Linked DNA regions of Thermovibrio ammonificans HB-1. The protein of the gene in region 1 binds, or shares a complex with, the protein of each later gene. Links are inferred from orthologs where the notes say so. Each region holds a gene or a part of one and is shown in the gene's direction. Other genes may lie near its edges. The genes, in order: prmC and prfA.

Evidence for each region.
Region 2: the proteins of prmC (region 1) and prfA are in contact, whole or in part, in a crystal structure (PDB 2B3T), measured with the Escherichia coli proteins. The link is inferred for Thermovibrio ammonificans HB-1 from one-to-one orthologs.

Annotation. Positions count from the first base shown.
Region 1 is NC_014926.1:778,670-781,923, forward strand. The notes cover bases 76-3,015. They hold prmC (peptide chain release factor N(5)-glutamine methyltransferase), read left to right. Parts: upstream 76-1,089; coding sequence 1,090-1,941; downstream 1,942-3,015. Other genes in these bases: THEAM_RS04145 (HD domain-containing protein), read right to left, coding at 76-381; THEAM_RS04150 (biotin--[acetyl-CoA-carboxylase] ligase), read right to left, coding at 371-1,054; murA (UDP-N-acetylglucosamine 1-carboxyvinyltransferase), read left to right, coding at 1,931-3,015. Outside these bases: more of THEAM_RS04145, read right to left, coding at 1-75; more of murA, read left to right, coding at 3,016-3,235; hisG (ATP phosphoribosyltransferase), read left to right, coding at 3,207-3,254. UniProt on the Escherichia coli protein: Methylates the class 1 translation termination release factors RF1/PrfA and RF2/PrfB on the glutamine residue of the universally conserved GGQ motif, i.e. on 'Gln-235' in RF1 and on 'Gln-252' in RF2.
Region 2 is NC_014926.1:1,221,483-1,224,638, forward strand. What follows is about bases 56-2,897. They hold prfA (peptide chain release factor 1), read left to right. Parts: upstream 56-848; coding sequence 849-1,946; downstream 1,947-2,897. Other genes in these bases: THEAM_RS06240 (PaaI family thioesterase), read right to left, coding at 56-167; THEAM_RS06245 (hypothetical protein), read right to left, coding at 176-769; THEAM_RS06255 (DUF2628 domain-containing protein), read right to left, coding at 1,943-2,422; THEAM_RS06260 (radical SAM/SPASM domain-containing protein), read left to right, coding at 2,505-2,897. In the rest of the region: more of THEAM_RS06240, read right to left, coding at 1-55; more of THEAM_RS06260, read left to right, coding at 2,898-3,156. UniProt on the Escherichia coli protein: Peptide chain release factor 1 directs the termination of translation in response to the peptide chain termination codons UAG and UAA.

The DNA of each region.
Region 1 (3,254 bases):
TGCCACTTCCGTTGCCGGCTCTCCGGTTCCCTCCTCGTGGTTACCTATTGCAAAGGTTATCTCGGTGAGGTGGTCGTCGAGGAATCCTCTGCCCTTGAGCAGTTGGTATGCAAGGATTGCACCGCTCTGGGCGTGGTCGTGGCGGCTCACTATGTGGCCTATGTCGTGTAGGAGCCCTGCAACACCCGCAAGCTCGGCAAGGACTCTGTCTCCAACCGTCTTAAGCAGTAACCACCGGGCTTTGTTTGCCACCCAGCTTACGTGTTTTATGCCGTGGTCGGTGTAGCCCATACGTTTAAGGAAGTAGTCGGCCCGTTCTATGTAGTAGAGGATTCTCTTGTCTTTCATGAGCTCTCTGAAGGTGGGAAATTCAAACTCCACGGATGCTTACCTCTCCGGAAAAGAGTCTCGTTATCTGTCCGTCTCTTTCAACAACGAGTGCTCCGTCTGTGTCTATGCCCAGGGCCCTTGCCCGAAAACGCTCGTTTTCCCGAACTACCACCACTTCCCGCCCTATTAGGGGGCACTCCCTCTCAAACTCCCTTGGGTTGAAGCTTCCCTCTTTGAGCCGGGCGTGAAGCTCTAAAACGTTTTTGTGGAGCGACTTAAGCAGGGTGTTGTAGTTGAATTCTATCCCTTCGGCACTGAGAGAAGTTGCCGGTTTTTCAAGGTTTTGAAGCTCCTCTTTCCCGTAGGAAAGGTTTATGCCGACTCCTACAACCAGCCTGTCCTTCGTTCGCTCAACGAGAATCCCGCTCACCTTCTTACCTTCTATGTAAACGTCGTTTGGCCACTTCAGGTAGAAGCGGTTGTCCAGCTCTTTGAGCGTTTTCAGAACCGCCACGCCGAAAGCCACGCTTACAATTGGCAGGTTTAGCCTCTCGAGAATAAACGAGGCGTACAGCCCCTTTCCGGCCTCAGAGAGCCAGCTTCTTCCCCTTCGGCCCCTGCCTGCCCTCTGCTTTCGGGCCACAACGCAGAGGCCGTGCTTGAAGGGGAGCCTTTTGGCTTCGTCGTTTGTGGAATCTACCTCTTCGAGGAAGACGATTTCCATGGCCAAATTTTATAAAACTCCCTATAATTGCCGCTATGAAGTGGAACGTTGGTAGTTTGCTTAAAAGAGCTTCTGAAATCCTCAAAGAGAGGGGCTCACCCACCCCCAGGCTCGACGCCGAGCTGCTGCTCGTTCACTCCCTCGGCCTGAAGGGCAGGGTAGAGCTCTACACCCAGTTCGACAGACCCCTTACCGACGACGAGGTGGAGCGTTACAGGCAGCTTATAGTGAGGCGGGCCAAGGGGGAGCCCGTAGCCTACATAACCGGGAAGAAGGAGTTCTACGGCTTTGAGTTCCTTGTAGATAGGGGAGTTCTGGTTCCCCGGCCGGAGACCGAGCTCCTGGTAGACGTTGCCCTTTCCTACCTAAAGGGGAAACAGGGAAAAACGGTTGTTGACGTTGGCACCGGCTCCGGCTGCGTAATCCTTACCCTGTGTAAACTCCTTGGAGACGCTAACCGCTACTACGGTGTTGACCTTTCACCCAAGGCTTTGGAGGTAGCCGAGAAGAACAGGGAGAGGCTCGGCTGCTCCGTGACCTTCCTCAGGAGCAACCTCCTTGAAGCTGTAGACTTCCCCGTGGATGCCGTTGTGGCAAACCTCCCCTACGTTCCCGTTGGCGATAAGAGGCTCCACAAGTGGGTTCTGAAGTATGAGCCGGCCATGGCCCTTTTCGGCGGAAAAGACGGCCTTGAGCTCATAGAGCGGCTTATCGTTCAGGCAAAGGAGAAGATTAACCCTAAGGGGTTCATAGCCCTTGAGGTTGGAGAGGGCCAGGCCGATAGGGTAAAATCTCTCCTTGAAACCGCCGGCTTCCTGAACGTCAAGTCTTTTCGCGACCTTTCCGGGATTGAGCGCGTAGTTGTCGGGGAGAAGAATGGAGAGTGAAGAGAAGTTCATCATAAGAGGAGGCAGGGAGTTAAGGGGAACGGTTAAGGTCTCCGGCTCGAAGAACGCCTCTCTGCCGATAATTTTTGCCTCTATCCTTACCGGCTCCCTTACCCTCCACAACGTTCCGAGGTTAACAGACGTTTTTACCGCCTGCAAACTCCTTGAGGCTATGGGTTTTCACACCTCGTTTTCGGGGAATACCCTTAAGGTATCCTTCTCGGGGGACCTCAACCCCGTTGCCCCCTACGAGCTGGTTATAGCCATGAGGGCCTCTATTCTCACCCTCGGTCCGCTCCTTGCCCGCTACGGCAGGGGGAAGGTGTTCCTGCCGGGAGGGTGTGCAATAGGCGTGAGGCCGGTAGACCTGCACCTTAAGGGGCTGTCCCGTTTGGGGGCCGATATTAAGGTCTACCACGGCTTTATAGTGGGAGAGGTTAAGGGAAGGCTCAAGGGGGCCGAGATATACTTTGACTTCCCGACAGTTGGCGGAACAGAAAACGTTCTGATGGCGGCGGTTCTTGCCGAAGGGAAAACGGTTATCCGTAACGCCGCGAAAGAGCCGGAGATTGTTGACCTCGCAAGGGCTTTAAAGAGGGCCGGAGCAGTTATAGAGGGAGAGGGAACGGACGTCATAGAGGTTTGGGGTGTTGATGAGCTCTCTCCCTTTGAGTATACGGTTATGCCCGACAGGATAGAGGCGGGCACTTTTATGTCGGCGGTTGCCGCCGCCGGAGGAGACGTTGTGATAGAGGATTTCCCCTCTTACGCCCTCAAGGCGGTTGTGGATAAATTTTCCGAGGCCGGCCTTGTTGTAGAGGAGCTCCCCGGCTCGAAAGTGAGGGTTGTAAAGAGGGAGCGCCTCAGGGGAACCGACATAGTGACCCAGCCTTACCCGGGCTTTCCCACCGACATGCAGGCCCAGTTTATGGCCGCCATGTGCCTTGCAGAGGGGGATTCTGTAATCAGGGAGACTATCTTCGAGAACCGTTTTATGCACGTTCCCGAGCTTCAGCGCCTTGGAGCCAACCTTAAGGTAGACGGCAACACCGTTTTTGTCCGCGGCGTTGAGGAGCTGGTGGGGGCGAAAGTTACTGCAACAGACCTTCGGGCAAGCGCTTCACTGGTTATAGCCGGCCTTGCTGCCAAAAACACTACCGAAGTTTATAAAATTTGCCACCTCGACAGGGGCTACGAGCAGATGGAGGTGAAGCTCCGGGCCCTCGGGGCCGACATCGAGAGGGTTAAAGAGAAGGAGGAGCAGTTTGGAGAAGGTAACGTTTGCCCTTCCTAAAGGGAGGCTCTTAAAAGAG
Region 2 (3,156 bases), 440 kb from region 1 along the record:
GCGGCGTAGTCGGCGGCGGAAAAGAGAAACCCTCCGTGAACAAGGCCCTTACCGTCGGCAGCCATTACCGGCGCAGTCTTCAGCAGAACCTTAGAGTAACCCTCCCCGAGCTCAACCGGCTCCCCGGAAAGGGAGCGGTCTATCAGTTTATGGGTCTTTACCTCCATCGCCCCTCCTACTTACAGTTACTTACACATATCCTTTCGGGAATGAGCTTCCCCCCGCACCCGGTAAAACAGGCGTTAAACTGCTGCTTACAGCCGCAGTCTCTAACGCAGGTAACCGAAAGCTGACGGACAAAATCGGAAAGCTTCGGAGGTTCCGGCCTTTCCGGAGGCAAAGGCTTCTTCTCGTTCAGAGTATCGAGGGCCTGCTCAAGCTGATACTTGCGGGAGCAGGCGTAGTAGTCCTTACTCTTCTTACAGGCCCTCTTGAAAAAGAGGTAATCTCGGTAGAGCTGCCTGTAACTGTTAGACCAGCTCAAAAGCCTGTTCTGGTAAGTGGCGTAAGCCGCCCTGTAGGCAGAGAGTTCCCTGTTGTAAACCGCAAGAGCCTGCCTGTACAGCCTTTCGGCCCTGCTTCTCACCTGAGCCATGCAGGCGTTGTAAGAGTCCTCGCAGCTCTCTTTACAGGATTTAAACGACTCGTAACAGCCGCTCAAACAGGCCCTGTTGTCGGCAGGAGGTTCGTACCTGTAGGAGACCGCAAACTCCGGTCCTCCGCACGAGGCAACAAACAGGGCCGCAACGCATAAAAGGAGCTTTTTCATCTTTTTGGCCTCCGGGGCTTGATTAAACTATTCTACCCTTCTATCGTTTAAAGTGCAGAAAACCCAATCGGGGGAGCAGATGGAGAAGGCCATAGAGAGCAGGCTCGAGAAGATAGCGAAGAAGTTTAAGGAGATAGAGGAGAACTTAGGGAAGCCGGAGGTGATAGCCGACCAGAAGAAGTTCCAGACGCTGGCCAAGGAACACAAAGAGCTTCAACCCATATACGACACCTACATGGAGTACAAGAAAACCCGCCAGGGGATAGAAGAGGCCCTGGAGATTATCGAAGCGGGCGAGGAAGAAGAGCTGGTAGAGCTTGCAAAGGAAGAGAAGAAGGAGCTCGAAAAGCGGGCGGAGGAGCTAGAGGGTGAGCTCAAAAAACTCCTCATTCCTAAAGACCCCAACGACGAAAAGAACGTAATCCTCGAAATCCGTGCAGGAGCCGGCGGAGAGGAAGCGGCCCTGTTTGCCCAAGACCTTTTCAGGATGTACTGCCGCTACGCAGAAAGGAAGGGTTGGAAGGTTGAAATCCTCTCCATGAACGAAACCGGCCTCGGGGGCATAAAAGAGGTTGTTGCAACCATCTCCGGCAAAGGGGCGTACTCGAGGCTCAAGTACGAATCGGGAGTTCACAGGGTTCAGCGGATTCCGGTAACCGAATCGGGCGGCCGCATCCACACCTCCACCGCCACCGTAGCCATACTGCCCGAAGCGGAGGAGGTTGAAATAGAGATAAAGGAGAGCGACCTGAAGATAGACACCTACCGCTCCTCCGGAGCAGGCGGACAGCACGTTAACACAACCGATTCCGCCGTACGGATTACCCACCTGCCAACCGGCATAGTAGTAACCTGCTCAAACGAGCGCTCCCAGATTCAAAACAGGATAAAGGCGATGAAGATACTCAGAGCCCGCCTGAAGGAGCTCTACGAGAGGCAGCAGAAGGAGAAGATGGACTCTGCAAGGAAGGCCCAAGTAGGTTCGGGAGACAGAAGCGAGAAGATAAGAACCTACAACTTCCCCGAGGGCAGGGTAACCGACCACAGGATAAAGCTGACCCTTTACAACCTTCAGGAGTTCCTCGACGGCGACCTGGACGAGATGATAGACGCCCTTGCAGCGGCCGAACAGGCCAAAAAGATTGAGGCCCTTATGGACGAAGAGGGGCAGGCTTAGAACCTGCCTCCCCTCATAGACACCTCAAGGGCAGCACCTACAAGGCTGAAGAGGATAGCCATAATAAACACAATAACTACGCCGCCTATAGAGGTTCCCCCCTTCTTTATCACCATCAGCTTGAAGGTCTCTTCGTCGGGGTACTCCTCTTTAAGCTGAACCAGAGTCTCGTAGGTATACCTGCCGTAGAGGTAGTTCCCCAGCATCGCCACGCCGAACCACAGGGCAAGGGCAACGAGCAGCCCCACAACCGGCAGGTAGTCGAGAATGGACAGGGCCAAAACTATGGCGGAGTAGAGGTACATCTTCCTGTAGCCCATCCAGAAAACCCCGAACGCAAAGGCAGCCCAGTTCCAGGAAATCTTTGAACCGGTTTTCGCCATGAGCTTCCACTTGGAAACGTAGTAGTCGGCGTTCTTCTGAACGAAAGAGCGAACGGTCTCCTCTCCGAACTCCTCAAACAGCCTGTTTAGCACCAGACACCCCCGAAGTTATAATTTGTCTACTGTATAGAATTATCGTTATTTTAACTACCAATTCAAACCGCAGGAGAAGAGAATGGGACAGAGAGAGGAGTTCATACCCAAGTGGGTGGCTTGGGAGATAACGAGGCGCTGTAACCTCCAGTGTATCCACTGCCGCTCGGCCTCAACCATGGAGTCGGAGCAGGGAGACTTCTCAACGGAAGACGGCAAAAAGCTCCTTGACGACATAGCGAAGCTCTCAAAACCCACCGTAGTTTTAACCGGCGGAGAGCCCCTCCTCAGGGAGGATATCTGGGAGCTTGCCGAGTACGGAACGAAACTGGGATTCAGAATGTGCATAGCCACAAACGGCACCCTTGTAGACGACGAAGTGTGTCGCAAGATGAAAGAGGTAGGCATAAGAATGGTCTCCCTCTCCCTCGACGGCTCAACGCCCGAAATCCACGACGACTTCCGGAAACAGCCGGGAGCCTACGAAGGGGTGATAAAGGCGGCGGAGCTCTTTAACAAACACGGGATTCCCTTCCTCATAAACTCCTCGTTCACAAAGAGGAACGCCCACGACATTCCCAACGTTTACAAAAAAGCCAGGGAGCTGGGTGCCAAGGCCTGGTACATGTTCCTCGTTCTCCCGGTAGGAAGGGGAGAGGAGGCAAACGCCGAGCTACTCAATGCAGAGGAGGCCGAGTACTGGCTCAACTGGCACTACGAGCTCGAGAAGGAGC